Regions from separate parts of the Amycolatopsis benzoatilytica AK 16/65 genome, predicted to be linked through region 3. Evidence: riboswitches for the same ligand, from Rfam matches in the RefSeq annotation. Region 3 holds a riboswitch; each other region holds the start of a gene.
What was found. A riboswitch is a leader RNA that binds a small molecule or an ion and turns the genes downstream of it on or off. The one in region 3 is predicted to bind S-adenosylmethionine.

Region 1 (10,358 bases), 4.4 Mb from region 3:
CCAGATCAAGGGGCCGGTCAGAAATTCGACCGGGGTGATCTTGACCAGTTCGACCCCGAACGTCATCGGCACGGTCAGGAAGCCGACCATGCCCATGTCGTGGAAGGTCGGCAGCCAGGACACCATCACGTCGGTGTCGAAGTCGAACTCGGCGCGGTCGACCATCGCCTTGACGTTGGTGTAGAGGTTGCCGTAGGTGATCCGCACCGCCTTCGGGTCCGCGGTCGACCCGCTGGTCAGCTGCAGCAGCGCGGTGTCGCCTTCCTCCGTCGGCACGATCTCGGCCAGCGGCTCGGCCGCGGCCAGCTCCGCGATCAGCCGGTAGCGGATGCCCTTCTCGGCGAGCACCGGGGCGAGCTGGTCGAACGGCTCGCCCAGCACTACGAGCTCGGCCCCGATCATGCCGAGCACCTTCACCGTGTCCTCGGCCCATTCGGCGAGGTCGGTCCGCGGCGTCGGCTGGTGCAGCATGGTGACGCTGCCGCCGGCCAGCCACACCGCCTGTACGGTCGGCGCGATCAGCGCCGGCGCGGCGGCGAGAACACCCACCGCGCTGCCCGGCGCGAGACCGCCGGCCACCAGTCCGCCTGCGATCCGGCGCGCTTCCTCGTGCACCTGCGCCCAGGTCCGGCGGACCGGCTCCTTGGGCTCCCCGGTCACCATGCCGCGCCGCTGGCCCCGGTCCGCCGCAGTTCCGACGAGAGTGTCCACAAACCGACTCATGCGGGTCAGATTACTGTCCGGTTTTCGCGGCCACGCCCGCGGCGGCGTGAACAGCGAGTGTCCGGCCCGGGCAGCCCCCGAAACGACACGGGGACGGACCCGACGTGCGGATCTGTCCCCGCGGCGATGCAGGTCCCCGCCGCGGCCGAAACCGGACGCGGGCACGGGGCGAAGCCCGGGCACACCGAGGCGGCGTTGTCCCCCGGGCGACGGTCGCCGAGGAAGCCGAGCACGAGGCGCGCGAAGCCTCCGCGGCAGCGACCCTGCGGAGCGACCTCGCCCGTCCCGCCGCTGTCACTCGGCCAGTTCGGAGGTCTCCAGCCACTTCGCCTCGACGTCGTCCTTTTCCGTCAGGACGCCCTTCAGCTCGGTGTTCAGCTCGATCAGCTTCTCCGGGTCCGTCGCGGCTTCGGCCAGCGCGGCGTGCAGCTTCTCCTCGCGCGCCGAGAGCTTGTCCAGCTGCCGCTCCAGCCGGCCCAATTCCTTCTGCGCCGCGCGGATTTCCGCCGCGCTGCGCTTAGCCTCGGTCTTCTCCGGGGCGGGTGCCTCACGACGCGGCGCGGCTTCCTTGGCCCGCGCGCGCCGGTCGAGATACTCGTCGATGCCGCCCGGCAGATGCGTGACGTTGCCATCGCCGAAGAGCGCGTACGTGGCGTCGCAGACGCGCTCGACGAGGTACCGGTCGTGCGAAACCACGACCATCGTGCCGGGCCAGCCGTCCAGCAGGTCTTCCAGCTGCTGCAGAGTGTCGATGTCCAGGTCGTTCGTCGGCTCGTCCAGCAGCAGCACGTTCGGCTCGGCCATCAGCAGCCGGCACAGCTGCAGGCGGCGCCGCTCGCCGCCGGACAGGTCGCCGACCGGCGTCCACTGCCGTGCGGCGGGGAAGCCGAGCTTCTCGCCCAGCTGCGACGCGCTCATCTCCTGCTTGCCGAACACGACGCGGCCGGCGACCTGCTCGATCGCTTGCAGCACGCGAAGATCGGCGGGCAGGTCGTCCAACTCCTGGCGCAGATGCGCGAGCGCGACCGTCTTGCCCTGCACGCGCCGGCCGGTCGGCGATTCGACGTCGCCGCCCAGCAGCTTCAGCAGGGTGGTCTTGCCGGATCCGTTCACGCCGACCAGACCGATCCGGTCGCCCGGGCCGATCCGCCAGGTGAGGTGATCGAGCAGAGTCCGCTCGCCGACCGCCAGCGAGACGTCTTCCAGTTCCAGCACCGTTTTGCCGAGGCGGCGTTTCGCGAACGCCATCAGCTCGACGGAATCGCGCGGCGGCGGCACGTCGGCGATCAGCGCCTCGGCCGCCTCGACGCGGTAACGCGGTTTGGACGAGCGCGCCTGCGGGCCGCGACGCAGCCAGGCCAGTTCCTTGCGCGCCAGGTTCTGCCGCTTCTCCTCCGCGGTCGCGGCCAGCCGGGCCCGCTCGGCACGGGCGAAAATCCAGTCCGCGTAACCGCCTTCGTACTGCTCGACCCGGCCGTTCGCGACCTCCCAGGTGAGGCTCGCGACGGTGTCCAGGAACCACCGGTCGTGGGTCACGACCACGACCGCGATGCGCCGGCTCAGCAGGTGGTCGGCGAGCCAGCGGACGCCCTCGATGTCCAGGTGGTTGGTCGGCTCGTCCAACACCACCAGGTCCAGCTCGCCGGTGAGCGCGGCGGCCAGCGCGACCCGGCGGCGCTCTCCGCCGGACAGGTTCGCGGTCGAGGTATCCAGTCCGATCGCGGTAATGCCCAGCCCGTCCACAATGGACCGGACGCGCGCGTCGGCAGCCCATTCGTGCTCGGCGCCGTAGCGCTGCAGCACGACATCGCCGACGGTGCTGCCCACCGGCAGCTCGGTACGCTGGGTGACGACCGCCATCCGCACGTCGCGCACGTGGCTGACCCGGCCGGAATCCGGTTCGCTCAGTCCGGAAAGGACTTCGAGCAGCGTCGTCTTCCCGCCTCCGTTGAGCCCGACGACGCCGATTCGCTGCCCCGCGGCGACGCCGAGGGAAACGTTGTCCAGCAACGGCTTCACGCCGTAGGACTTGCTCACCGACTCCAGGTTGACCAGGTTGGCCATCCGGATCCTTTCCACTGTGGACTAATAGTTCAGGCGTGTACGCGCGGGGGCGCGCTGCGCGGCGCGTCGTCGCCGCCGACCACCCGCGCGCCGGGCACCGGGCCGTGCGCGACCCGGACGGTGCGGCACACCCCCGCACCGGACAGTTCGGCGGCCACTTCGACCGCGGTCTCCGCGTCCGCGCACAGGAACGCGCAAGTGGGCCCGGAGCCGGACACGCACCCGGCGAGCGCCCCCGCGTTCACCCCGGCGCGCAGCGTGCGGCGCAGGCCCGGCCGCAGCGACACGGCCGCGGCTTGCAAGTCGTTGCCCAGCAGCAGAGCGAGCTGCCGGGGGTCGCCGGACGCGAGCGCCTCGACGACCGGTGTGTGCGAGCCGATCCGCGGCGGCTTGCCGTCCGCGCGCAACCGGTCGAGCTCGCCGAACACCTTGGGCGTCGAGAGACCCTCTTCGTCGAAGGCCAGCACCCAGTGGAAGGTGTGCCGCCCCAGCACCGGCACGAGCCGCTCACCACGACCGGTGCCGAGCGCGGTGCCGCCGTACAGCGCGAAGGGCACGTCGCTGCCGAGGCGGCCGGCGATGGTGGCGAGTTCGTCCCGGGTGATGTCGAGCTTCCACAGCGAGGACAGCCCGACCAGTGCGGCGGCCGCGTCGGCGCTGCCGCCGGCCATGCCGCCCGCGACCGGAATGCCTTTGCGGAGCACGACCCGCACCTTCGGCGCGTCCGCATCCGGCCGCCCGGCGTACGCGGCGAGCTCGCGGGCCGCACGCCAGGCGAGGTTGGTGCCGTCGGTGGGGACCGTGCGCTCCCCCTCTCCGTACACCTCGAGCCCAGGATCGTCAGTAGCCGCGACGGTCACCTCGTCGGTGAGCGAAAGCGCCTGGAAAACGGTCACCAGCTCGTGGAACCCGTCCGATCGCAGGTCTCCGACGGCCAGGTGCAGGTTGACCTTGGCCGGGACCCGGACGGTGACAGGGGGAGGAACGACGGCGAGCACCTGTCCAGCCTACGTGGCGCCGCTCCGCCGGGGCTCACCAGGAGAAAAACCCCGGGGCGGGATCACTCGCCGGGCAGGACAGATGTCCTGATAGCCAGTACAGCTGACCTGAGATACCGGCCGCCGAGACCGATACGGCGAAACCAGTGTCGCGAACCGGACGGCTGCGGCATCCTTTCCGCGTGCCGATCACCACTGACTTCTGGGCCGCGACGGCGCAGATCATCCCGACGCTGCTGATCGCGTTCGCAGTGGCGGAGAAGTCCGCGAAGCTCACGAGAGCGCCGCGAGAGGGCAGGCGGATCGTGACCGCCGTGATGCTGCAGTTGTCGCTCGCCCTCGCCGCGGTGGCCGAGTTCCTCGCCCTCGGCGGCCTGCTGGGGATCGGCGGACCAGGCACCGCCCGGGTCGTGATCATCGCGATCGGCGTGGTGTCGTCGTGGACGATCTTCGTCGTGGCGATGTGGGCGGCCCTGAAGTTCGTGCCCGAGCAGGCCGAGTCGGAGGCGGCGATGGACCGGCTGGAGGCGAAGCTGGATCGCGAGCTGGCCGAGACAGCGACCCGCTCCGCCGAGATCTGGACCGGAATCAAGTACACAGCGGTGCTGATCGCCGAATTTCTGTCCCTGACCGGCCAGCTGCTGCTCGGCATCCTCGTCTGGCTCGCGCCGACCGGGGCCTCGATCTGGCTGGCGTGCTCAATCTGACCCGCCACAAGCGCACCGCGGACCGCCCCGATCCGGAGCGGCCCGCGGTGGAGATGCCTTGCGGCTAACCGGAAATCAGGCGGCGACCACGCTCTGCGGGCCACGCGCCGGCTGGCTCACGTGCGCGCCGCGCTCGGCGATCCAGGACAGCGCGGCGTCCGCGCGCTCGCCGCGGACCCCCAGGCGGAAGCGGGCGATCGGGGTGTCGCCGAGGCGGGTCAGGCCGCCGCCGATGGTGGCCAGCTCCACATCGAAGCGACTGGCCGCCTCGGGGAGCAGTGCGCCCACCGACGCGAAGCCGATCAGCACCACGTCGACCGCGCGGTCGTACTTCGCGGACTGGGCGCGCGAGGTCTCGATGGCCGGCAGCACCGCCTGTGCGGTCCAGCTGTCCGGCGTCGAGACGAGGTCGAGGACCGAACCGCGCTCCACCAGGGCGCCGTTGTCCAGCACCGCGACGTCGTCGCAGACCCGGCGGACCACGTCCGCGTCCTGGGTGGTGACGACGATCGTCACGCCCAGCTCGGCGCGGGCCCGGTCGAGCACCGCCAGCACGGCGCCGGCGTCCTCCGGCGCGATGCCCGCGGTCGGGTCGTCGGCCAGCAGCACCGCCGGGCCGGCGGCGAGAGCCTTGGCGACCGAGACGCGGCGGAGCTGGCCTTCGGTGAGTTCCTCCGGCTTCTGCGCGGCGCGCGCGGTGAGGCCGACCAGGTCGAGCAGCGAGCCGACCTTGCTGCGCCGCTGCGGGCCGTCGACGCCCAGCTGCTCCAGCGGGCTGGCGATGTTGCCCGCGACGGTGCGCTCGGCGATCAACTCCGGCTTGGTGCCGACAACGCCCAGCTGACGGCGGATTTCCCGCAGCCGCTTGCCGTCCAGCGTCGCGGTGTTGAGGCCGTCGAGCCGCACCACGCCGCGGTCCGGGCGCTCCTGCAGCGCGATGCACCGGGCGAGGGTGGACTTGCCGGAACCGGCCGGGCCGACGACGCCGAACAGCGAGCCGGCTTGCACGTCGACGCTCACGTCACGCAGCGCGGCGACACGGTTTCCGTGGAAGGGAAAGGACTTGGACACGTTTTCGACGGTGATCACGAAAGGGCTCCATGGCATACGGGCGCGGCGCCGATTCCGGGCGCGCCAAGCGTCATCGAATTACCGTCCGATGTGGACGGTGCAAGAAAAGACCGGAAGAAAGATCAGGCGATGACCATGGAGCGTTGACACGCACATACCGAGCGGCGACCTTCGTCGACGACACGTCGGCGGGTCAGCAGGAGCGGGCGGGTGACCCTCTTCATCGGAAACAGCCTCCATCGGTCCTGGCGGTAGCACCTGCCCTGCGGAGGGTGGTTGCTGCGACTTCGGCGAGCCAGGTCTCTCAGTCGCTCGGGATGGACGCTTCTGAGTAAAGCCGATCCCACGGACTGAACGCAAGCACGCGGATGCAGATCACACGTCTGGTGGCGGCCGCATGCCGGAACGGCCGTCTTGCCTCGCGGGAGCGGGAACCTCGGCCGCCGAACAGTGCTCCGACCTGGCAGACCCTGCCGAACGGCGATCATGAGATCCACTGTGGACAACGCAGACCCGGTTGCGGATCAAGGAATTTCGGCCGAAGAGCCAGAACTTTTCACTGTACCTCGGTCCGCCGCCGGGTGCACCAGCCGCTGAGGAAGGTAGGCCGCCAAGGCGAACCATCGGCTCTCGACGGGCCCGAACAGTCCGGTTCGCGACCACCGGAGCTTCCCCCGGATGCCGAGGCCGCCCGCACCTTCTCGAGTGCGCCGGACGAGGGCTTCGAGCGGACCGGGAATAGCCGCGCCGACAGCCTGGTTGAACCAATGTGACCCCGGTCGCGCCTGCCGCGACGCGAGGCGATTTTGTGTTTGCCGGGAAATGTCCGCATAAATGTCTGGACGATGGGCGAGATCCAGGACTCATTCCATCAGGCCAGCAACCAGTCCGGGGCGGGACCCGCGCGGGTTCCGCTGCATCGCCGCATCCGAGCCGGGCGGGCCGCAGCGGGACAGATCGCGCGGTCGCCCTGGCGGACGACGTCCGGACCTTCACTCGAGGACTGGGCGAAGCCGGCGCGCGTGCGGCCCTCGGCGGCCCGAGATCAGGACTTGGCTGCCGCGATCCGGGCGAACGCGTGCACGTCCAGCTGCTCCCCGCGCGTCCGCGGGTCGATCCCCGCCTCCGCGAGCAGCTCCCCCGCCCGATCGGCCGAACCGGCCCAGCCCGCCAGCGCGGCCCGGAGGGTCTTGCGGCGTTGCGAAAACGCCGCGTCGACCACCGCGAAGAGCCGTTCCCGATCGACGCCGGACACCGGGTCGGTGCGACTGAACGACACGAGCGCCGAATCGACGTTCGGGACTGGCCAGAACACCGCACGCGGCACCGCGGCCACCTTGCGGGCCGGGCCGTACCAGGCGAGTTTCACGCTGGGCACGCCGTAGGTGCGGCTGCCCGGTCCGGCCGCCATCCGATCGGCGACCTCGGTCTGAACCATCACGAGGCCACTGCGCAGCGATGGCAGCTCGGCGAGCAAGTGCAGCACCACCGGCACCGCGACGTTGTACGGCAGGTTCGCGACGAGGGACACCGGTTCCGCGGGCAGGTCGGCGGCGCGCACGCGCAATGCGTCCGCTCCGACCACAGACAGCCGTTCCGCGGCCTCAGGCGCGCGCTCGGCCGCCGTACGCGGCAACCTGGCGGCGAGGACCGGATCGATCTCCACCGCGACCACCTGGGCGCCCGCGGCGAGCAAGCCGAGGGTCAGCGAGCCGAGGCCGGGGCCGACCTCCAGCACGATGTCTCCGGGCTGCACGCCGCCGAGTTCGACGATGCGGCGAACCGTGTTCGGGTCGTGCACGAAGTTCTGCCCGAGCTTCTTCGTCGGCCGGACGTCGAGTTCGTCGGCCAGCCCGCGGATTTCGGCAGGTCCCAGCAGTTCCACCACCGGACGAGCCTACCCAGCGCACTCGGCGGCCCGAGCAGGCGGCACGAAAAACGCCGGCGGCCGCGAGCACGAAGCTCACGGCCGCCGACGGAGGAAAACTCAGGCGCGCTTGCCGCAGACCGGCCAAGCGCCGTAGCCGCCGCGGGAATCGCGGACCTTCTCCGCGACCGCGATCTGCTGCTCGCGGCTGGCCTCGCTGGGCAGCGACGCGTACTGGCTGCCGCCGTAGGCGTTCCAGGTCTGCTTGTCGAACTGGAGACCGCCGTAGTAGCCGTTGCCGGAGTTGATGGCCCAGTTGCCGCCCGACTCGCACTGCGCGATGCGGTCCCACGCGGAACCGTCGCCGATCGCCGGCTGCGGGGGCTGCTTGGTGCCGACCTTGATGATCTTGTCCTTGGCGGCGACGAGGATCTTCTCCGAGATCTGCTCGCGGCCGACCTCTTCGCCGTTCTTCTTGGTGACCTTGTAGGTGACCAGCTTCGTGCCCGGCGTGCCCGGGTCGTCGACGTTGGTCTGGCCCTGCAGCAGCGTCGGGTCGTCGACCTTCTGCACGTTCGGGTCGATGGTCTCTTCCTGGTTGACCATCGAGACGCCCATGCGGCTGATGTGGACCTCAGCGCCGTTCTTCAGGCCGACGTCGAGGCCGCCCTCGATCGCGTCGTCCGGGCCGAGGTTCAGCTTCAGGTCGGAAGCGAACTCCTTGGTGGTCACCGCGTTGGTGGTCACCTGACGCGGCGCGTTGGCCCCGTCGAACAGCGTGATGTGCTTGAGGGTCTTGACCTGGACGGTGGAGCCCTCGAGCGGCAGTTCGCCGGATGACGGCATCGAGGTCCAGGTGCCCTGGGAGAGCATGCTGCCCATGCCGAGCTGGTTCATCGCCTCGCCGAGCGTGGTGGCGCGGACCCAGGAGGGCCGGGACACGCCGTCGACGACCAGGTTCAGCTGGCGGCCGCGCTCGAGCTTGATGACGCCGCCGTCGCCGACCGCCGCCTGCGGGGAGGGCGAAAGCGCGTCGTGCTCGCCGACCGAAAGCCCGGCGTCCTTGAGCACGTCGCCGACAGTGCCGCCGAAGGTGTGCACGGTCTGCTGGTGACCGTCGACGTCGACGGTGATGCTCTTGTTCATCGCGAGCGCCGCCGCGCCGCCGCCGCCGATGGTGACCAGCAGCGAAAGCACGGCGCCCTTGAGGAAGCGGCGCTTCCACGTCTTGGTCGCTTCGCGCAGCCCGTCCTCGACGGCGGCCTTCTTGGCCTCCGGAGACGCGGTGCGGTCCTGCTCGACCTCGTCCGGCAGGACGAGCGGCGGGAGCAGGGTGGTCTCGGCGTTGATGAGCCGGATCAGCTCGTCCACGTCGACGTCGATTTCCGACATCAGCATGTCGGCGTCCGGGCCGAGGGCCGCGAGCACGTCCTGCTCGGTCACCTTCAGCTCGTCGGAGAAGTCGTACTGCCCGTAGGCGGTGTCGTCGAGCTCACGGTCGAGCACGGCCACCGAACCAGCGGGGGAGGAGAAAAATGCCGAACCCGCGTCAAGACGCGAGTCATCCTGCCTACTACCAGTCACCGGGTCGTTCCCTTTCCCAAGACATCGCGCGTCCGACGCGCGTCGTCCTTCGTTCGCGACGCACCCTCGCAGGGCACGCCTCTCAAGTCCGACACCCCCAGCCAGCGCCATCGTCACGGTCCCAGGTCGTACCAACCCGGTTCCGCTTCCCCGACGTGCACTGACGTGACTGGTGGGCGTATCAGCCGGTATCCGCTGCGCGGTACCGACCGGCACGATCACGGGACAGTAACGGGTGTCGGCGGGTTGCGCAAACACCCCCCGGAGTGTCGTGATCTGTGTCACTCATCAGGTGGACGAATGCCCGCACCCGAACGTCGCAATCCGTTCAACCCCATGTGACAGTGCGAAATCAGGCGGGCAGCCGGTAGACGCGTTCGGCAGTAGTCCGGACCGCCTCGGCGACCTCGTGCACCGCTTCGCCGCGAAGGGCCGCGAGATGCCGCACGGTGTAGGCGGTGCAATACGGCTCGTTCGGCCGCCCACGGAACGGATGAGGGGTCAGGAACGGCGCGTCGGTTTCGGCGAGGTACTGCCCGCTCGGCACGATCCGCGCCGCCTCTCGCAGCCCGTGCGCGTTCTTGAACGTGACGGTGCCGGCGAAGGACAGTACGTAGCCCTTGTCGATACAGCGGCGCGCGATGTGTTCGTCGCCGGAGAAGCAGTGGAAGACGACCGTCTCGGGCGCGCCTTCCTCGTCGAGGATCCGAAGCACGTCTTCGTGCGCTTCGCGGTCGTGGATCATCAGCGTCTTGCCGAGTCGCTTCGCGAGGTCGATGTGCCAGCGGAACGCGGCCTGCTGCGCGTCGTGCGGCGAGTAGTCCCAGTAGTAGTCGAGACCGGTTTCGCCGATCGCGACGATTCGCTCGCCGCCGGCCAGCCGCTCCACTTCGGACTGTTCGACCGGGCCGAATTCTTTGGTGCGAGTGGGATGGATGGCCACCGCGGCGAAGACGCGCGGGTCCCAGGTGGACGCTTCGGCGGCCCAGCGGGCGGCAGCGAGATCGTCCGCGACGGTGACGACGCGGGCCACCCCGGCCTGCGCCGCGCGGTCGACCATCGCGGAAACGTCGGCCGCGGTTTTCGCGCCGCAGGCGTCCAGATGGGTGTGCGCGTCGACCACCGCCACCGGGAGGCGGTCGGGGATCGGGGGAAGTTCGCGCTTTTCGTCGCCCATGCTCACCAAGCTACTGGGCCCCCTCACCGCCCCTCGCCCGAAGGCCGTGAAGGGCCCCTTGCAGGACTTGGATTCCCGCAAGGGGCCCTTCACGGAACGGCAGACGCGGTTCAGTCAGTCACGATCGGCGCCCACTCCGGGCCGGTCTCGCCGAGCTTCGGGTCCAG
Region 2 (10,358 bases), 370 kb from region 3:
CCATGGACCTCCGGGTGCGAGTGGGGGTCATCCCCGATGCGCCCCCGCGCGTCTCGTGATGACCTCGAAGTATGAGCACCGCACCCTCCCCTTCGCCCGGCCCCGGCGTCCTCGATGCCGCGTTCGACCGGGTCTTCGGACACCCCAGCGGCCTGCTGGGCAGGCTCGGCGGCAAGCTGATGGCGGTCAGCAACGCCGGCACCGAACACCGCGTGGTCGACCTCGCCCGCCTCGAACCCGACGAGACCGTCCTGGTCGTCGGTCCCGGTCCCGGCATCGGCCTGGACGCGGCCGCCAGGCTCGCCGGCGAAGTGATCGGCGTCGAGCCTTCCCCCGAGATGCGCAGCCTGTGCACGGACCGCTGCGGCGACCGCGCTGAGGTGCGTGCGGGCAGCGCCGCGCGGACCGGCGCCGAGGACGCGTCTGTCGACGTCGTGCTGACCGTCAACAACGTCCAGCTGTGGGACGACCGGCCGGCCGGCTTCGCCGAGCTGTTCCGGGTGCTGCGGCCAGGCGGACGGCTGCTGCTGTCGGCGCACGAGAAATGGCTGCCGGTCACCCGGCACGAGCTTGCCGACGAAGCCGCCGCGGCCGGGTTCACGGACCTGCAGACCTGGACTTGGGACCCGCCCGGGTTCGCCCCGCTGGCCGCCCAGCTGCGCGCGGTGAAGCCGGCGGCTTAGCGCTGGTCGCGGCGCAACGGGTGGTCTTCCGGGACCTCGACGAGGACGATCCGCAGCCCGTCCGGGTCGGCGATCCACGCCTCGTCGGTGCCCCACGGCTCGCGCACCGGCTCTCGCACCGGTTCGACGCCGCGGCCGGCCAGTTCGGCCAGCGTCGCCCGCAGGTCGCGGACCTGCAGGAACAAGTTGACGTCCGGGCCCGGTCCCGCCTCGCCCGCTCCGACTACCTCGATCGATCCTCCGCCGGCGAAGAACCGCGTGCCGCCCGGGAACTCGCGCTCGATCGCGAGGCCGAGCTTGTCGCGGTAGAACGCGGTGGACACCTCGTGGTCGCGAGGGTGGATCAGCACCCGGCTGCTCAGTACGTCCATAGGCTCCTGCCTACCCGAGGCGCTCCGCTCAGGCGAGCGCAATCGCCGCGATCCCGGCCAGGACGACGACCGACCCGGCGAGCCGGCGGACCGCGTTGCGCTCGCGGAGCACGAGCCAGGCGGCCACCCCGCCGAACACGATCGACAGCTCCCGGGCCGGCGCCACCAGGCTGACCGGTGCGATCTGCAGCGCGTACAGGACCAGCAGATAGCCGGCCGGCGAGGCGAGCCCGACGATCAGCACCTCGCGCCGGTGATCGCGCCACAGCCGCTCGACCTCGAAGCGGCCGCGCACGGCGGCCGGTGCGAGCAGGATGCTCTGCCCCAGCGCACCGCCGCCGAAGTAGACCAGCGGCGGGACGCCCAGCGTGGTGACCGAGTGCGCGTCCCAGAGCGTGTAGCCCGCGATGGCCGCTCCGGTGAGGACGCCGTAGAACACCCCGGCCCGGCGCGCGCGGGAGTCGCCGGCGCCGCCGCCGAGACTGATCACCAGGACGCCCGACACGACGAGGAACGCGCCGGCCAACCCGAGAACCCCGGGCCGTTCGTGCAGCAGGAGGACGGCCACGAGCACCGACAGGAGCGGTCCGGTGCCGCGGGCGAGCGGATAGACCACTGAAAGGTCGCCGACTTCGTAGCCGCGCTGCAGGACGATCCCGTACAGCACGTGCATGATCGCGGTGGCCGCCGCGGCGAACAGCCAGCTCCATTGCGGCCGCTCCGGTTCGACAGCCAGCGCGACCCCGACTGCCGGGAGCATCGCCACGGCCGAGACGGTGTAATAGAGCCAGACGAACCGCGGACCGCCGCCGGAAACTCGTTTGGCGGCGAGGTTCCATCCGGCGTGGACGACCGCGGCGACGAGAACCATGGCCAGGGCACTGGAGTTCACGGGACCCTTTCAGGACTTCGGCGCACGCTGAAGACCGGGTCCTCCAGGCTTTTGTCCCGTCAGATGAACGGCAGGACACGGTGCCCCGCCGACGGTGCCGCTCGGACCAGTCCCGCCGGCCCTGGTTGTGGGCGGAGGCCCGGCTTCGGGCCTGCGGGCCGGCGACGGAACCCTAGGCACTATCGCGGTCCACGGTAGCGGAGGCCGGCAGGTGCCGCCGAAGGCTTTCCGGCGGGACGTTTCGGGAAGGCTCGGTTCGGGGCACCGGCGGGGCAGAGCGTCCCGGGGGTGCCGGCGGGGCAGAGCACGGCTTCCGGGCGGGCCCGCCTCGGCACCTGCGCGGGGCCCTCGCCGACGCTGCGAGCAGGACTGTTAAGATTTTCGACTGTTGCCGTGCGGCATTCCGTCAAGGAGGAAACCCGGCTGCCCGTCAGGGCCGGTCCGGTGCCAAACGAACGCGGCAGCGACCTTCACCGAGTGAAAGAGGAACGCCTCCATGGCTAACATCAAGTCGCAGGTCAAGCGCATCACCACGAACGAGAAGGCGCGGCAGCGCAACCTGGCGATCCGGTCCTCGGTGAAGACCGCGATCCGCAAGTTCCGCGAGGCCGCCGAAGCCGGTGACAAGGACAAGGCCCTCGAGCTCCAGCGCGACGCCGCTCGCAAGCTGGACAAGGCCGTCACCAAGGGCGTCCTCCACGCCAACCAGGCCGCGAACAAGAAGTCGGCTCTCGCGAAGCGCGCGAACCAGCTCTGATCGCTGTCTCTTCGGAAGGCCCGGCGGCTTCGGCTGCCGGGCCTTTTCCGTGTCTTGGCCAACCGCGGCGGCCGGGGCGTCAGCGGGAATTCGGTGCCAGGCAGCGGATTCCGCCGCCTCTATTTCGGGCACGGCAGCCGGACCAGCCCGCGGGACGGCCAACCCGCTGTCAGGCCAACGGCTGTCCTCCCGGCGAACCTCGACAGCCACGCTGGGGACGTCAAGCCCCGCCGGGCAGGCGGCCCCACTCCCCTCCCCGGACGGCCGACCCTGGCAGTTCTGTACGCGGAGCGTGCAGCCCCGGCCGCGGCAGGATCAGCGGTCGCCCTTGGCCGCGACCACGTCCAGCACCGCCCGCTGCAGTGCGTAGTTCGAGTCCGCCGCCGCGCCCTTCACGTCCGCGTTGAGCCGCGCCACGATGCGCATCGCCTCGGCAAGGCCGTCCGCGCCCCAGCCGCGCGACTGGCCCTGCGCCTTCCGGATCTTCCACGGCGGCATTCCCAGCTCGCCCGCCATCTGGTTCGGATTGCCGCGTCCGGCGGCGGAAACCCGGGCGATCGTGCGGACCGCGTCGGCGAGCGCGTCGGCCACCAGCACGTGCGGAACGCCTAGTTGCATCGCCCAGCGCAGTGATTCCAGCGCCGCCGCCCGGTCGCCCGCCACGGCCTTTTCGGCGACCGCGAAGCCGGTCACGTCGGCGCGGCCGGTGTGGTAGCGGCGGACCGCCTGCTCGTCGATCGCTCCCCCGGTGTCGGCCACCAGCTGGGTCGCCGCCGACGAGAGTTCGCGCAGGTCGGAGCCGACCGAATCGAGCAGGGCCAGCAGCCCCGCTCCGTCGATCTTGCCGCCCGCCCGGCGCACCTCGTTGCGGACGAACGCCTCGCGCTCGGCCGGCTTGGTGAGCTTCGGGCACTCGGTGATCTCCGCGCCGGACTTTTTCAGTGCGCCCGGCAAGGCTTTCGCCGCTTTGCTGCGCCCGCCGCCGCTGTGCACGACCACCAGGACGATGCCCTCGGCCGGCGCCTTGAGGTAGGCCAGCACCGCGTCGGACAGCTCCTGCGAGATGTCCTGCGCCGACTCGAGCACGATCACGCGCCCCTCGGCGAACAGCGACGGGCTCACCAGCTCGGCCAGCAGCGGCGGTGTGAGATCGGACACCCGCATCCGCGTGAGGTCGGCCGTCGGGTCCGCTGCCTTCGCCGCGTCGAGCGCGGCGCGCACGGCCCGTTCGATGAGCAGTTCTTCCTCGCCCGTGACGAGGTGCAGCGGCGCGGGTGCGGTGGTCACCCGGCCATCCTCTCACCCGGCCGCCGGTCCGCCCGCCCCGGTGATGTGGGCCGCCTCCATGGCACGAGCCGATCACCATGTCGTACGGTGTACCCGAGGACGCGCCCGGCGGGCGCTCCGACAATCGAATACCGCTCATCCAGAGGGGCAGAGGGAACGGCCCGACGAAGCCCCGGCAACCGGCGTACAGCCTGTCATTCCGCGATCGCGGAATAGCTGACGACCACGGTGCCAATTCCGGCCCGCTTCGGCGGGGCAGATGAGGAAGGAACCTCGCGATGACTGCAACCCTCCGCACCACCTCCGCCAACAAGACGCTCGACCTCGGTCCGGCTGTCGAACTGGTGTCGAAGGAAGAGGGCCACCGGCAGCCGCTCGCCCCGGAGTTCGTCTCCGCCGAAGACTTCTCGCCGCTCGAGGTCGCCTACGACTTCGGCCGCGTCCGCCGCGAGGACATCGAGGCCGGACCGCGCAACATCTGGCGCTACAAGAAACTCCTTCCCGTCCCCTCGACAGTCGAGGAGACCCCGAACACCGAGCCCGGCTGCACCCGGTTGGTGCGTGCCGACCGGCTGGCCAAGGCGCTCGGCCTGAAGAACCTGTGGGTCAAGGACGACACCGGCAACCCGACGCACTCGTTCAAGGACCGCGTGGTCGCCGTCGCCCTGGCGGCCGCCCGCGAGTTCGGCTTCGAGGTCCTCGCGTGTCCGTCGACCGGCAACCTGGCCAACGCGACGGCCGCCGCCGCGGCCCGCGCCGGCTGGCGGTCGGTCGTGCTGATCCCGAAGAGCCTCGAGCGCGCCAAGATCCTCACCACCGCGGTCTACGACGGCGACCTGATCGCCGTCGACGGCAATTACGACGACGTGAACCGGCTCGCCACCGAACTGGCGGCCGAGCACGAGACGTGGGCGTTCGTGAACGTCAACGTCCGCCCGTACTACTCCGAGGGCTCGAAGACGCTCGCCTACGAGGTCGCCGAGCAGCTCGGCTGGCGCATTCCGGAACAGATCGTCGTGCCGATCGCCTCCGGCTCCCAGCTCACCAAGGTGGACAAGGGCTTCCGCGAACTCGGCCAGCTCGGCCTGGTGGACGCCAGCCCGTACAAGGTGTTCGGCGCGCAGGCCACCGGCTGCTCGCCGGTCTCCACCGCGTTCCGCAACGGCCACGACGTGGTCCAGCCGGTCAAGCCGGACACCATCGCCCGCTCTCTCGCGATCGGCAACCCGGCCGACGGCCCGTACGTGCTCGACGTGGTCAACCGCACCGGCGGCGCGATCGAGGACGTCACCGACGAAGAGGTCGTCGAAGGCATCCGGCTGCTGGCCCGCACCGAAGGCATCTTCACCGAGACCGCCGGCGGCGTCACCGTCGCGACGGCGAAGAAGCTCATCGAAGCCGGCAAGCTCGACCCGGAAGCCGACACCGTCCTGCTCATCACCGGCGACGGCCTGAAGACCCTCGACGCGGTCGAGAATCACGTCGGCCCGAAGGCCACCGTGCCGCCGTCCGCCGAAGCAGTCGCCAAGGCGCTCGGTTACTGACGCGCCGGCGCGGGGTCCGGCGCGCCTACCGCGGCGGACCTCGCGGCTCGCCTCGGCGCGCCACCGCCGGACCGCCGCCGCTCGGCAGCACCGCGGTGTCCCCGTCCAGATCCGTCCGGGTCACGAGGACGCCCATAACCCGCAGTACGTCCATTGTGGACTTGCTCGGGTGTCCGTATCCGTTGCCCGCGCCCACGCTGATCAACGCGGTCCGCGGCCGCACCGCGGCAAGGAACTGCGGCAGCGAGTACCGCGACCCGTGGTGCGGCACCTTCAGCACGTCGGCTTGCACGTCGACGCCCTCGGCGAGCAGGTCCGCCTGCGCGGCCAGCTCGACGTCTCCGGTCAGCAAGATCCGGCCGGCCGACGTGTCCGCGCGCAGGACGACTGAGCTGTTGTTGATCATCGTCCCGTCCTGCAGAGCCGGTGCCCGCGAAGTGGCGTAGCGCGGGCCGAGCACGTCCAGCGACAGTCCCGGCCACGCCAACCGCTGACCGGCGCTCAACTGCACCAACGGCACCCCGCGGGTTTTCGCCGCACCGGAAACCTGCTGCCACGCCCAAGCAGGCGCCCGTCCGGGCCCGATCGCGATCGCGCCGATTGCCCGCCCGTCGAACACCGACTCCAGTCCGCCGATGTGGTCGGCGTGCAGATGGCTCAGCACCAGCAGCGGCACCCGCTCGACACCCAGCCGCCGCAAGCATTCGTCGACCGGTCCCGGCTCCGGCCCGGTGTCGATCACTACCGCCCGGCCGGGTTCGGATGTCGCGAGCACGACCGCGTCGCCCTGTCCGACGTCGCACTCCACCATCGCCCAGCCTTCGGGCGGCCACCCGGGCTTCAGCACCTTGACGGGCACGACGGTCAGCAGCACCACAACCAGGCCGAGCGCGATCAGCAGCCGGATCCGGCGGAACCGCAACGCCACCACGACGACCGCCAGCAAGCCGGCCGCGCACAGCCCGCCCCACCAGCCGCCGGGCCACGTCAGCACCGCGCCGGGCGCTCTCGCGCCGTGCCGGGCGACCAGGATCAGCCATTGCGCCTCCGGTTCCGCCAGCCGGACCAGGAGGTGCCCGGCGCCCGGCCACCACGGCCCGGCGGCGGTCGCCAGCACGCCCAGCACGGTCACCGGCGCAACCACCGGTGCGGCAAGGACATTGGTGACCACCGAGACCAGGCTGACGGTGCCCGCCATGCCGGCGATAACCGGTACGGTGACCACGAACGCGGCCAGCGGCACGGCAAGCCCCTCCGCGTATCCTGGCGGAACTCCCTTCCGCGTCAACGACTCCGCCCAGCGCGGCGCGAGCAGCACCAGCCCCGCGGTGGCGAGGACCGACAAGGCGAACCCGAAATTCGCCGCCATCGCCGGGTCCCAGGCCACCAGCACGCACACCGCGAACGCCAGAGCCGGCAAAGCGGAACCGCGACGGCCGAGCGCAAGCGCGAGCAAGCCGATGCCACCCATCACGCCGGCTCGCACTACGCTCGGTTCGGGACCGACCAAGATCAAGAAGCTTGCCAACGACAGCCCGGCCGCGACGGCGGAGAGCCTTGGTCCGGCACGCAACGCCCGGCACAGCAGCAGCACCGCGCCTCCGACGACCACCAGGTTTCCTCCGCTGACGGCCATCAGGTGAGTGAGCCCGGAGGCAACGAACTCGTTCTCGACCTGGTGCGGCAACGCGCTCGTGTCGCCCAGGACCAGCCCCGGCACCAGCCCGGCCGGTTCTTCGGGCAATACCGCGCACAACGAATGCAGGCTGTTCCGCAAGGTCGCCGCCGCACGCTGCCACCACGGTGCTGCGCCCACGTCGCGCGGCGCTGCGCGGACGGACAAGACTGCTGCAGTCAGCTCGCCGCCGCGCGCCGGCATCAGCCGGCCAGTCGCTGTCACCTCTTGACCTGGCAGCAACGTGCTCCAGCCCGTTACCGGGGCCAACAGCACGACCCGGCCGGCCGAATCGACCTGCCGACTGTCCACTGTGGCCGCTCGGACGTGCGCAGGGATCGCCACCGAGCGAGCACCGGCTTGCTGGTCGGCGTAGCCGGATTGCCGAATCGGCCGTGGACGTTCGCTGATCTCGATCCGCAGCGCCGCGGTCGCGCCGTGCACCGCGGCGGCCGCGAGCGGATCGGCATCGGCCTGGTGAATACGCAGCGCGGTCGGCAGCGCGGCGGCGAGTCCGACGAGCAACAACGCTCCCCCGGCGCCGACGTACCGTCCCCGACCGCGAACCAGGAACACCAGCGAGACAACCACTGCCGCCGCCCCGATCGCCGTCGCTGCCCCCCAGCCGAGCCGGAGACCGGCCAGTGTGGCCGCCCAGCCGGCGATCGCCGCCGGGACCAGCCGGAGGTCGTGCCGGCGCGGTGCCGCCGCCTCCGCCGTCATCCGGCCGTCACCTGCTCGCGCAGTTTCTGGAACTTGCTTTCGCCGATGCCGTCGACGTCGCGGAGCTGCTCGACACTGGAGAAGCCGCCGTGCTGGGTGCGCCAGTCGACGATCCGCCGGGCGGTGACCTCGCCGACACCCGGAAGGGTGTCGAGTTGTTCGGCGGTCGCCGCGTTCAGATCGATCTTGCTGGCCGCGGCTCCGGCACCGGCCGGGGCCGCTTGCGCGGCCGGGATTCCCACCGCCAACTGTTCGCCGTCGGCCAGTTTGCGGGCGAGGTTCAGCGCGGTCAGGTCGACGCCGGGATTCGCGCCGCCGGCGGCGCGCAGCGCGTCGGCGACCCGCGAGCCGGAGGGCACGGTGACGAGTCCGGGCGAGCGCACCAGCCCGACGACGCTGATCACCAGCTTGTCGCCGGCCGCCGGTTTCGCGGCGGTCGGCACCTGCGCGCGAGCCGCTGGAAGAGAAGGCGCGACCTCTGCTGCTGGTGAGGGACCGAAGAAGGCAAGGCCGCCGACGACGACGGCAGCGGCGGCCAGCAACGCCAACGCGACCATGACGCCCCGGTGGGCCAGCAGGCTTGCTGCACCGCCGGGCAGCCAGCGTTGCGCGAGCCGACGCCGGCCGCCGTCGGGCATCCAGCTGCGTACTGCTTTGCCCCCGAGCAACCGGCTCTGCGCGGCAGCCGGTCGCGGTCGGTCCGCCATCCCCGGCAACGAGCTGTTCCCTTCGGTGGCGATCGGCTCTCCTCCGAGTTCTGCCGCGGGTCGCCGAGCGGACCAGGCACCGCCCAGCCGGCGACGCACCGACCGGCGACCGGGTCCGGCGAGACGCGGAACCACGGCCAGCTGGTCGGCCAGCCAGGAGAGCCTGGCGTTGACGGGAGTGCCCGGATCCCGGGCGGACTGCTCGAACACACGATCGAAACTAGGTGCCGATCGGACCCGCGGCGAGGGCCGCGGCGGAATCTGTGGACAGGCGGACGCCTTGGGGACAACTCGGCGGCGAGGCCGCCGTCCGCCCGGATTTCGTCGGGGTGCGCAGTCATACTGACCGGTTCCGCCGCGCCGGGCGGCAGCGGGCACGCCTCCGGACTGGCTCGCGAGCGAAACACCGATTCCGCACGACCGGCAGGGAACTGCCGGTCGCTGAACTGCGCACTGCGGTTCGACTCGACCCGGAACACGTTGTCCCACAGGCGTTCTGCTGCCCGGACCGCGTTGCGCGCCGACGTCGTCCGGCGGCGAAACGCGCGATCGGAAACCCGGCTAGGCGCGCTGCACGACGACGCCGAGCACCCCCGGCCCGGTATGCGCGCCGATGACCGCGCCGAGCTCCGACACCACGCACCCGCCGGCACATCCCGGAACGGCTTCCTCCAGCCGGTTGGCGAGTTCGACGGCTCGTTCCGGCGAAGCGAGATGGTGCACCGCCAGCTCGACCGGCCCAGTGCCCGCCGCCTTCACCGACAGCTCCACCAGTCGTCCGATCGCCCGGTTCATCGTGCGGACCTTCTCCAGCGGCAGGATGCGACCCTCGGACATGTGCAGCACCGGTTTCACCGCCAGCGCGGTGCCGAGCAGCGCCGCCGCGGAGCCGATCCGGCCGCCGCGGCGCAGGTGTTCCAGCGTCTCGACCACGAACAGCGTCGAGGACCGTTCGGCCGCCGCCACCGCGGCAGCTTCCACCTCGGCCGGGCTGGCGCCGCTGGCGGCGGCGTCAGCCGCGTGCAGGGCAGCGAAGCCCAGGCCCATCGCCGTGGTTCGGGAATCGACGACCCGGACCCGGTCGGAGCCGACTTCTTCGGCCGCCAGCACCGCGGCTTCCCAGGTGCCGGACAGCTCGCGGGACAGGTGCACGGACACGACCGCGTCGGCGCCGTCGTCGAGAGCCGCGCGAAAGGCGGTCGCGAACTCGGCCGGGGTCGGCCGGGAAGTGGTGACGTTCTTCCGTTCTCCCAGCGCTTCCGCGAGGGCGGCCGGGCCTATCTCGACCCCGTCGAGCGAGCAGACGCCTTCTACCAGGACATGCAGGGGCACCACCCGCACCGCGTGCCGCTCGGCGAAGCCTTCGGGCAGGTGCGCGGTGGAATCCGTGACCACGGCGACCGACACGTAATCAGCCTACGTCGCCAGCGCCCAGGCGCGGCGCAACCAGCTTGGCTATCGCCGTGCCGACTGCCTCGTGCCCGGCCCATCCCCAGTGCATTCCGTCGGGATTTCCCGCGCCGCTCAAGACATGTTCGCCAACCACGCCGGGCGTGTCGAGCAACGGCACTTCGCGGCGCGCGGCCCACGAAGCGATCGCCGAAGCCGCTTCGGCGCGTCCAGTGTGTACCCTGCCGTACGCCTCCGCGCGGTGCACTGATGGCAGCATCCCGATCACTGGCAACTCAGGCCGCAGGGCGCGCAGCGCTTCGACGGACT
Region 3 (10,358 bases):
TCGCCCCCCTGCCCGCACCCGCCGCCGCCCAGTCCCCTTCTCGCCCCGCTGCCGAGACGGTCCGCCCCGCATCCGGTGAACCGGGGCACGCCGGATGCGGGAGTGCGGCCTGGTTCGGCGGGCGAGGCGGTAGCGTTGCCGGAGTGGCCGTGACCGATCCCGCCGACATCCGCCTGCTCGCCGCGCTCGCCGAGCTGGGCAAGGGGGCTGTCCACGAACTCGCGGCGAAGGTCGGGATGGATCCGCGAGAGGTCGCGTACCGGCTGGTCGCGCTGTCCGGCAGCGGGCTGCCGCTGCTCGTCGGCGTCGAGAGCGACCCCAACGGGCTTCGTGCGGCGATCTCCGGAGCGCCCGCGTCCTGGCAGCGTCCGCAGGGCGGGCCTGGGTCCGCGCCGTTCCCGGCAGCCCGGCCCCAAGGCGGCCCCGCAGCCGGACCACAAGGCGGCTCGCCCAGCACCTCGGGGCCGGTCTCGCCCGCGCAAGCCGGGATGAACCCGGGCGTTTCCGGCGCCTACCCGCCCGGCCCCAACGGCATTCCCGCGTCCGGGGCGAGGCCGAACCCCGCCGTCTCCGGCGCGTACCAGCCCGGTCCCAACGGCATTCCCGCCGGGCCGAACCCGGGGGTTTCGGGTGCCTACCCGCCGCCGAACGGACCGGGTCCGATGCCCGGCCCGGGGACGTCCGGCGCCTTCTCGGCAGGACCCAACGGCATTCCGGCCGGGCCAGGGATGTCCGGGTCGTACTCGCCGGGCCAGACCGGGCTGCCGAATCCGGGCCGGTCCGGCGCGTATGCCCCGGCGCAGACCGGCCTGAACCCCGGCGTCTCCGGCTCGTACCCGCCCGGACCGAACGGTATTCCGGCGGCGCAGCCGTACGGAACGCCCGCACCGCCGCCCAACGGCTACAGCGGACCGGCCGCGCATCCGGACCCGGTCCTGAGCACCTGGGGCGTCCCGCAGACCGCGTCGTGGGCGCGCGGCGACGATCCTCGTCCCGCCGCCGGCCCGGCCAAGAAGGGCCGGATCGGCGAGACGATGCAGTCCCAGGGCCTCGAGGGCGAGCAGTTGTCGGTGCAGCTGCTCGAAGTCCAGGACCCGGCCGACTTCCTCTTCGGCGCCGCCGGCTACCGGCTGGAGGACGGCGAGCGAGCTGTCGTCGTGCACACCGAGATCACCAACCGCGGGCCGATCCCGTTCGCGTCGTTGCCGGACAACTACCTCGAGCTGGTCACCGACAGCGGCGACGTCGTCGGCAAGGCCCCGGTTTCGCTCACCTCGCGGCCGCCGCACAAGATCGGCGTCCAGCCGGGCGAAACACTCGGCGGGCACACCGTCTACGTGCTCCCGGACGCGACCCGGGTGGTCGCCGTCCGCTGGAGCCCGCGCCCGGAGCCGGACGAGCGCACCCTGACCTGGTCGGTCGACTAACCCGAAGTTCGTGAAGGGAACATTGGGGGACGCAGAGTCCCTCACTGTTCCCCGCACGCACCGGAACCAGGATCGACCGGGACCGCCGGGCGGCTAGTTTCCGTCCCGGAGGATCTCCAAGGCCCCGGCGAGGTCGGCCGGGTACTCCGCCTCGAACTCGACCCAGCGGCCGTCCGCCGGGTGCGCGAAGCCGAGCGTCCGCGCGTGCAGCCATTGCCGCGAAAGGCCTAGCTTGCGTGCCAGCACCGGGTCCGCCCCGTAGGTCAGGTCCCCGGCACAGGGGTGGCGCAACGCGGAGAAGTGCACGCGGATCTGGTGCGTCCGCCCGGTCTCCAGCTTCACGTGCGCCAGCGACGCCGCCCGGAACGCCTCGACCACCTCGTAGTGCGTGACGCTCGGCCGTCCGCCCGCCACGACCGCGAACTTGTAGTCGTGTCGCGGGTGCCGGTCGATCGGGGCGTCGATGGTGCCGCGCATCGGGTCCGGGTGGCCCTGGACGACGGCGTGATAGCCCTTGTCGACGGTCCGTTCCTTGAACGCCCGCTTCAACACGGTGTACGCGTGCTCGCTCTTCGCCACCACCATCACGCCGGTGGTGCCCGCGTCGAGCCGGTGCACGACGCCCTGGCGCTCGGCCGCGCCGGACGTCGAGATCCGCAGCCCGGCGGCGGCCAGCCCGCCCACCACGGTCGGGCCGGTCCAGCCCGGGCTCGGGTGCACGGCGACGCCGACCGGCTTCGAAATCACCACGATGTCGTCGTCGTCGTGCAGGATCCGCATGCCTTCGACCGGCTCGGCGATGATCTCCGCCGGCCGTTCCGGTTCGGGCAGGGTGACCTCGAGCAGCCCGCCGCCGGTGAGCCGGTCCGATTTGCCCGCCGGACGGCCGTCCAGCAGCACGTCGCCCGCCTCGGCCAGTTCGGCGACCGCGGTGCGGGAGAGACCGAGCATCTTGGCCAGCCCGGCGTCGACCCGCATTCCGTCGAGCCCGTCCGGGACGGGCAGCATCCGGGCGCTCACGCCTTTTCCTTCTTCTTGCGCGTCGAGGTGCCGTCGTAGTCCCGGCCGAGCAGCGACAGGAGCACGATCAGCGCGCCGCCGACGGTGATCCCGCAGTCGGCGATGTTGAAAATCGCGAAGCCCTGCCCGTTCGGCACGAACGCGGAGATGAAGTCCACGACGTGGCCGCGCAGGAATCCGGGTTCGCGGAAGAACCGGTCGGTCAGGTTGCCGAGCGCGCCGGCGAGGACCAGGCCGAGGCCGATCGCCCAGCCGACCGAGCGCAGCCTGCGCGCGATCCACACGATCGCGACCACGACGGCGATCGCGATCAGGGCCAGCACCCAGGTCATGCCGGTGGCCATGGAGAACGCCGCGCCCGCGTTGCGGATCACCTGCAGGTAGATCAGCCCGCCGAGGATCGGCTTCGGCGGCTGGCCCTCCAGGTTCGCCACCACGAGGTTCTTGGTGAGCAGGTCGAGGGCCCAGAGCACCGCCGCGACGGCGAACACCACCCAGACGACCCGTCGTTTCGGCGCCTGCGCTTCAGTCGCTTCGGTCTCGGCCGCGGCAGTGTCGGCCGCCCCCGGCTCGGGCGGGTCCACGGGCGGGGAGACTTCGGATTCGGACGGCGAAGGGTCGGTGCTCACTCCCCCATTGTCCACGTCCGCGCCCGGGCGGGTCGCGGCGGCAGGCAGCACCGGCGGAGCCGGCCTAATCCGGTCGCTCGAACCACGCCGGAGCGGCCGTCATCGACGGCATGACCCGCTCGCCCAACCTGCCGCGTGATCAGGAACAGAACGGGGGCAGCTCGCGCGGGTCTCCCACCGGAGCCCACCGCCCGTCCGCCTTCGCGTACTCCCACCGCGCACCGCGGGCGATGACCTGCCGCAGCGCAAGCACCAGGCGGTCCACATGTTCCTCAGTGCTGCCCAGCCCCAGGCTCACCCGCACCGCCTGCTGCCCGTCGGCACCGGTCTCCCGGATCAGCCGCCGCGTCGCCACGTGTGCGCAGAACGCCCCGTCGCGAACCCCGATCCCGTATTCCGCCGACAGCACCGCCGCCAGCCACCCCGGGTCAAACCCGTCCAGCACGAAACTCACCGTGCCCACCCGGTCCCCCGGAGCATCGAAGAACCGCAGCTCAGCGCATCCGGGAAGGCCGGCCAGCCCCTTGCGCAGCCGCTCCAGCAGCGCGGCTTCGTGCGAGCCCACGGCATCCCAGCTCGCGGCCAGCTCCTCGCAGGCGACCCCCAGCGCATACACGCCGACGGTGTTCGGCGAACCAGCCTCGTGCCGCTCCTCGCCGGTGTTCCACACGACGGCTTCCTCGGTGACCAGCTTCGTCGCACCCCCGCCCGCCAGGTACGGCTGCGCCGCCCGCAACCAGTCGCTGCGTCCGATCAGCGCACCGGCGCCGAACGGCGCGTACAGCTTGTGCCCGGACAACGCGACGTAGTCGACATCCAGTTCCCGCAACGAAATCCGCCGGTGCGGTGCCAGCTGCGCGGCGTCCAGCGCGACTCGCGCACCGTGTTTCCGGGCCACCGCGGCGATCTCGGCGACCGGCAGCAGCTCGCCGGTCACGTTCGACGCGCCCGCGACCACCACCAGCCGGGGCCCTTCCGGGCAGTCCGCCAGCGCTTCGTCCACAACGGACACCGCGGCGAGCCGGGTCCGCGGCAGCTGCACGCGCCGCACGTTCGGGCCGCGCCACGGCAGCAGCGCGGCGTGGTGCTCGCTGTCGAAGACGACGACAGAAGTCTTGCGCGGCAACGCTTTCGCCAGCAGGTTGAACGAGTCGGTGGTGTTGCGGGTGAAGACCACCGAGTCACCGGCGCGGGCGTCGACGAAGCGGCGCAGGATGTCGCGCGTGCGCTCGTACAGCCGGGTGGAGACCTGGGACGCGAACCCGGCGCCCCGGTGCACGCTGGCGTACCAGGGCAGGAACTCCTCGACCGCCGAGCGGACCTTGTCCAGACAGGGCGCGCTGGCCGCGTGGTCGAGGTTGGCGTACCCGATGTCGCCGCCGGTCACCAGCGGCACTCGCAGCGCCGCACCGGCGACCGCGGGAACAGTGGCGGGACCAGCGTAAACAGCAGTGGTCCGGTCGAGTGCGAGAGTCATGACGACGCCTCCTCGGCGTTCCGGGGGACCCCCGGCGAGGGGCCCGCGCTTGCCTGCCGCATGGCGCGACCGGCCTGGTCTTCACCCGGGGCACCCCACCGCGGTAGGAGGGTTGCCGGCCAGCAAGCCGGGGCTTCGCGCTGGCACTCATGACCTGACCCGGACGATAGCGGACTACCCCGGCACTGAGCCAGCCCCTTCCCGTGATCTGAGACGGCGGTCACCCCGTTCATCCACAATGGACACTGGAGATCAGGCGCCGGACTCCCCGCGCCAGCGCGCGAGCCGGCCCGCCCGGTCCACCGCCCGGATGCGCGCTTCGGTGGCGTCGCGGACGTCGGCGGTCGCGACCACCAAGAGCTGATCGCCCACTTGCAGCCGGCTCGTCTTCTGCGGCGTGAACCCGGTGCCCCCGCGGACCACCAGGCTCACCGTCGCGCCGACCGGCAGCCGCAGTTCGGACAGGTACACGCCGTGCAGCTTCGAACCCTTCTGGATGCGCACCTGCAGCAGCTCCGCGCCGAGTTCGTCCAGCGGCGCGGCGTCGACCTCGATCTCCTGCGCCTGTCCCGATTTCGCCAGCCCGAGCACCCGGGCGAGCGGGCTGAGCGTCGCGCCCTGCAGCAAGGTGAGCACGATGACGAGGACGAACACCGCGTCCACCAGCCGGTCCGCGCCGGGAACCCCTTGCGACAGCGGGATCATCGCGAGCACGATCGGCACCGCGCCGCGCAGCCCGGCCCAGGACAGGAATGCTTGGTCCCGCCACGGCAACCGGAACGGCAGCACCGACAGCACCACCGACAGCGGACGCGCGAGCAGCAGCACCACCGCGCCCGCGACCAGGCCCGGCACCAGCGCTTCGAGCAGCCGGCTCGGCGACGCGAAAAGACCGAGCAGCACGAACAGTCCGATCTGCGCGAGCCAGCCGAGCCCTTCGGCGAACGACAGCGTGTCCGACCGGTGCGGCAGTTTCGAGTTGCCCAGCACGAGACCGGCGACGTAGGTGGCCAGCAGACCGGAGGCGTGCGCCAGCTGCCCCGACGAGTAGGCGAGCACGCAGACCGCCACCGTGGCGAGCGGGTACAGGCCGGTCGCCGGAAGAGCGGCGCGGCGCAACGCTTGCGCGCCCAGCCAGCCGAAGGCGACGCCCAGTGCCAGCCCGGTGAGCAGTTCGTAGATCACCAGCAGCGGCAGCGACCAGTCGACCGCTTCCCCGGACGCGAGCACCACCACCGCGATGTAGGCGGGCGCGTCGTTGATGCCGGACTCCAGCTCCAGCGCGCCGACCAGGCGTCTTCCAACGCCGGCCGTGCGCAGCACGGAAAAGACCGCCGCGGCGTCAGTGGACGCGAGAACCGAACCCCACAACAGCGCCATTCGCCAGTCGAGCCCGAGCAGCCAGTGCAGCGCCGCGCCGGTGACCGCGATGCTGATCGCCACGGCCACTGTGGACAGCATGATTCCGGGCCGCAGCGAGGCTTTCACCGAGGACCAGCGCGTGGTGAGCCCGCCTTCGGTGAGGATCAGGACGAGCGCGGCGAGCCCGAGCGCCTGGGTGAGCGCGGGGTTGTCGAACCGGATGCCGAACCCGGCTTCGCCGAGCACGACGCCGATCCCGAGGTACAGCAGCAGCGACGGAAACCCCAGCCGGATGGACACCCGCACGGCGACCACGGAGACCAGCAGGACCAGGCCCCCGACGCCTAACAGCAAGGGAAGTTGGTCCACTCCTCGCCTCCCGTCCCGGCCGCCCGCAGGCGTCCAGAATAGTGAGGCGGCGTCCGGTTCCCGACCGCGCACCACCGGTCGGGGGACCACTGGAGTGTGTTACGACGCTCGCATTGCGCGCAGAGTGGCGAGATCGACTCCCAGCGTCGCGAAAGGCTCCTCCGCGCCGGGCAGGACCCGGACCGCGCGCTGCTGGTCCCGGGTCAGCCAGCCGGCCGTCACCGCCCGCTCCAGCAACGCCGCCGGCGCCACCCCGGCCAGGTGCTCCCTCCGCTCCGTCCAATCCAGACAGTCGCGCAGCATCGGCCGCCGCGGCCGGTCCGGCAGCTCGACGCCGAGGCCGGCGAACGCCGCCCGGCCGGCGTCGGTGAGCGAGAGCCCGTCCGACACGTCGATCAGGCCGCGGCCGATCATCCCGTCTCGCAGCGCCACGCCGAGCGTCCCGGCGAGGTGGTCGTAACAGCTGCGAGCGAACGACAGCCGCTGCACCCGAAGCGACGTCCGCAGCCCGTCCGGGCGCTTGAGCTCCGCATGCTGAGCCAGATGCTCGATCAGCTCCGCCACGCGCGGACTCGCCAGTCGCACGTACGCGTGCCGCCCCTGCTTCGCCCGCGCGACGAATCCGGCGTCCTGCAACCGCGTCACGTGCTCGCTGGCCGTAGACACCGCGATCCGCGCCGCGCCAGCCAGCTCGCCGACCGTCCAGGCGCGGCCGTCGAGCAGCGCGAGGCACATGGTCGCGCGGCTCGGATCGGCCAGCACAGCGGCGACTTCGGCGAGGGCGACGGTTTCCATCCGTCCACGGTAAGGCGCGAACAGTTCGGCCGCGGCCGAAGCGCCGGCTAGCTCAGTCCGCCGAGGAACTGCGCGCCGAGCTGGACGGCCGGCTTCGAATCGTTCGCTCCCTCCAGGAAAATGGCGAACGCGAGGTCGCCGCGGTAGCCGACGAACCAGCCGTGCGCCTCCGCACCGTCCCCGAACTGCGCGGTGCCGGTCTTGCCGAACACGGTGCCGGACCTCGCCAGTCCGGTCGCGGTGCCGCCGGTGACCACTTCGCGCATCATGCCGCGCAGCGCCGACAGCACCGGGCCCGGCGGCGGGAGGTAGCCGGAGTTGACCTTCGTGCCGTCCGCCCACAGCCGCGGCACGACGGTGCGCCCGGACGCCGCGGTCGCCGCCATCACCGCCGCACCCATCGGGCTGACCTGCACCTTTCCCTGGCCGATGCCGTCCTCGACCTGCTCGTCCGCGTTGGCCGCCGGGTCGACCCGGCCCAGCTCGGTGGGCACGCCGTCGATCGCGAAGTCCGCATTGAGCCCGAACTGGCTGGCCGCCTTCGCCAGCCCGTCGGCGGGCAGCTGCGACGCGAGCCGGCCGAACGTGGTGTTGCAGGACTTCGCGAACGCCCTGTGCACGGTGGTGGTGCCGAGGTCGAATCCTTCGTTGGACAGCGTCCGCGTGCCGATCCGGTCGGTCAGCGGACAGGGCACTTCGGAATCCGGCGTGACCAGCCCGGCCTCCAGTGCCGCGGTCGCGGTGACGATCTTGAACGTGGAGCCGGGTGCGTACTGGCCGCTGAGCGCCGCCTTCGGATTGGTTTCGCTGCTGTTCTGCGCCACCGCGAGCACGTCCCCACTAGAGGGTTGGAGGGCGACGATGACCGCCTTGCCCGGATAACCGTCGACCGTGGACTGCGCCGACCGCTGGACCGCGGCGCTGAGCCCGCTGACCGCCGGCTTCTGGTCGCCGTCCGGGTTCCCGAACAGCGTCTCGACGGGTTTGCCGCCGGCGTCGACGCGCTGGACGGCGAACGCTTGAGCGGCCTTGCCGTGCGAAGTGAGCGCCGAACGCAGCAGCGGGAATGCCTTGTCGTCCGCCGGGTGCAGGCCGGCCGGGCCGGACACGATGAGCGGCTTGCCGTCGCGGTCCACCACCGCCGGGACGTCGGAGGAAGCGAGCACCAGCCGCTCGCCGTCGGCCAGCTTCGGATGCAGCACGGCCGGCACCCAGTGGACCAGCCACGTGCCCTGCGACTGGACGAGGCCGAGGCTGCCCGAGTACGTCCAGACGCGGCCGGCGCCGAGATTCCAGTCGTAGGTGTAGCCGGCGGTGGCGTGGCCGCCCTGCGCCGCGCTGACCTGGCCGAGCTTGGCGGTCAGCGTGCTCGGGCGGAGCGTCGACCAGGCGCCGTCCATCGCCGGCCCGGCGGCGCCGGGAGCGTCGGTCAGCTTGCCCGCCTCGACCGAGTCGCGCTTTCCGAAGGCGAGCAGGAAATCGCGCGCCGCCGAGGTCGGGTCAGCCGGGCCCTGCGAAGCTTCTGCGGAAACGTCGGTTCCCGGCGCCGCGGAAGTCGATCCCCCGCCGGTGAGCAGCACGACCGCTGCCACCACGATCGCGACCACAGCCAGCGCGCCACCAATCAGCACGCCTCTTTTTCCGGCAGGACTCACCGTCGTTCCCCCTCGCCCCGCGCGGTCCGCCCGCGCCCCTGGACTCAGCTTGCCCATCGCCGAGCGCGATCGGACGTTACCGGAGGGAATGCGGCTTTTCCGGCGCCGATTCGTGATCGGCACCGGAATGGCGGTACCGGTGGCTGGGGTATAGGGCGTTATACGGAGGTTTTGCGCCGATGCCGCCTCCGGTGAGCAGGTCGGCTCGTGGTGGCCAGGTGTGCGTGAAGGGAACATTGAGGGACTCAGAGTCCCTCAATGTTCCCTTCACGGACTTGCCGCTCAGCGCTGGCTCGGCATCACGCCTTCGCGACTGCCACGCGGACCTTCACGCCCTCGCCGACCGTGCCGTCGAAGCCTTCGGTCACCTCGCCGTACGACACCGACGTCGCCAGCGTCTCCGCCGCCACGAACGTCTCGTGCGTCCGCACCGCCGCGACCACGTCTTCCGGCGCGTCCACGGTCAGCGTCACCCGGTCGCTGACCTCCAGTCCGGCGTCCCGACGGGCCTGCTGCACGACGCGAACCAGGTCGCGCACCACGCCCTCGGCCGCCAGCTCGTCGGTCACCACGGTGTCCAGCACGACCAGCCCGGCGCCGCCCGGCAGTTCCGCCGCCGCGCCGCCGCCGGCCGCGACCAGGCGCCGGTCGTACTCGCCTTCGACCAGTTCGACGCCCGCCGCCACGACCGCGCCGGCCGCGTTCGTCGTCCAGTCGCCGGACTTGACCGCCTTGATCACCTGCTGCACGGTCTTGCCGAGACGCGGCCCGGCCGCCCGCGCGTTCACCGCGACCTCGAACGTGCCGTGCGCGGCGACGTCAGTGGTCAGCTCCACCGACTTCACGTTCACTTCGTCCCGCAGGATGTCGGTGAATTCGCGCAGCGGCTGGACGTCTTCCGCGGCGACCACGAGCTTCGCCAGCGGCAGCCGCACGCGCAGCTTGTTCGCCTTGCGCAGCGCCAGCGCCGACGACGCCACCTGCCGCACCTTGTCCATCGCGGTCACCAGCGCCGCGTCGGCAGGCAGGTCGAGCGCGTTCGGCCAGTCGGTCAGGTGCACCGAACGGCCGCCGGTCAGCCCGCGCCACACCGTCTCGGTGGTGAGCGGCAGCAGCGGCGCGACGACCCGGCAGGTCACCTCCAGCACGGTGTGCAGGGTGTCGATCGCGTCCTGCTCGCCCGCCCAGAACCGGTCGCGCGACCGGCGGACGTACCAGTTCGTGAGGACCTCCAGGAAGTCCCGCACCGTCTGGCAGGCGCCGGCGATGTCGTAGCCGTCCATCGCGGCCTCGACGTCCGTCACCAGCTCATGCGTCTTCGCCAGCACGTACCGGTCCAGCAGGTGCTGGGAATCGGTCCGCCACTGCCCCTGCTTGCCGTCCGCGTTCGCGTACAGGGCCAGGAAGTAGTACGAGTTCCACAGCGGCAGCACGGCCTGGCGCACCGCGTCGCGAATCCCCCGGTCGGTGACGACCAGGTTGCCGCCCCGCAGGATCGGGCTCGCCATCAGATACCAGCGCATCGCGTCGGACCCGTCGCGGTCGAAGACTTCGTTCACGTCCGGGTAGTTCCGCAGCGACTTCGACATCTTCTGGCCGTCGGAGCCGAGCACGATGCCGTGCG

Region 1: linked by a shared signal. The riboswitch ahead of AMYBE_RS0138455 (methionine ABC transporter ATP-binding protein) and the one ahead of AMYBE_RS0117130 (aminotransferase class V-fold PLP-dependent enzyme) in region 3 are both predicted to bind S-adenosylmethionine.
Region 2: linked by a shared signal. The riboswitch ahead of thrC (threonine synthase) and the one ahead of AMYBE_RS0117130 (aminotransferase class V-fold PLP-dependent enzyme) in region 3 are both predicted to bind S-adenosylmethionine.

What each region holds. Positions count from the first base shown of each region.
Region 1 is NZ_KB912942.1:8,201,731-8,212,088, reverse strand. Features, by position in the region: gene AMYBE_RS0138475 (fatty acyl-AMP ligase) at 1-723, opposite strand, end outside; gene AMYBE_RS0138470 (ABC-F family ATP-binding cassette domain-containing protein) at 1,018-2,787, opposite strand; gene AMYBE_RS0138465 (4-(cytidine 5'-diphospho)-2-C-methyl-D-erythritol kinase) at 2,817-3,785, opposite strand; gene AMYBE_RS0138460 (hypothetical protein) at 3,968-4,492, shown strand; gene AMYBE_RS0138455 (methionine ABC transporter ATP-binding protein) at 4,568-5,581, opposite strand; SAM riboswitch class I at 5,797-5,887, opposite strand; gene rsmA (16S rRNA (adenine(1518)-N(6)/adenine(1519)-N(6))-dimethyltransferase RsmA) at 6,609-7,451, opposite strand; gene AMYBE_RS0138445 (resuscitation-promoting factor) at 7,551-8,936, opposite strand; gene AMYBE_RS0138440 (TatD family hydrolase) at 9,367-10,191, opposite strand; gene metG (methionine--tRNA ligase) at 10,302-10,358, opposite strand, start outside.
Region 2 is NZ_KB912942.1:4,121,712-4,132,069, forward strand. Features, by position in the region: gene AMYBE_RS0118875 (class I SAM-dependent methyltransferase) at 72-683, shown strand; gene AMYBE_RS0118880 (VOC family protein) at 680-1,054, opposite strand; gene AMYBE_RS0118885 (EamA family transporter) at 1,083-1,946, opposite strand; gene rpsT (30S ribosomal protein S20) at 2,443-2,703, shown strand; gene holA (DNA polymerase III subunit delta) at 3,019-3,990, opposite strand; SAM riboswitch class I at 4,123-4,256, shown strand; gene thrC (threonine synthase) at 4,269-5,534, shown strand; gene AMYBE_RS0118905 (ComEC/Rec2 family competence protein) at 5,560-7,932, opposite strand; gene AMYBE_RS46880 (ComEA family DNA-binding protein) at 7,929-8,849, opposite strand; gene AMYBE_RS0118915 (DegV family protein) at 9,201-10,046, opposite strand; gene octT (diglucosylglycerate octanoyltransferase) at 10,051-10,358, opposite strand, start outside.
Region 3 is NZ_KB912942.1:3,755,007-3,765,364, forward strand. Features, by position in the region: gene AMYBE_RS0117115 (AsnC family protein) at 150-1,427, shown strand; gene AMYBE_RS0117120 (RluA family pseudouridine synthase) at 1,521-2,447, opposite strand; gene lspA (signal peptidase II) at 2,444-3,076, opposite strand; gene AMYBE_RS0117130 (aminotransferase class V-fold PLP-dependent enzyme) at 3,216-4,553, opposite strand; SAM riboswitch class IV at 4,594-4,708, opposite strand; gene AMYBE_RS0117135 (potassium/proton antiporter) at 4,806-6,284, opposite strand; gene AMYBE_RS0117140 (ArsR/SmtB family transcription factor) at 6,384-7,079, opposite strand; gene AMYBE_RS0117145 (penicillin-binding transpeptidase domain-containing protein) at 7,127-8,710, opposite strand; gene ileS (isoleucine--tRNA ligase) at 9,034-10,358, opposite strand, start outside.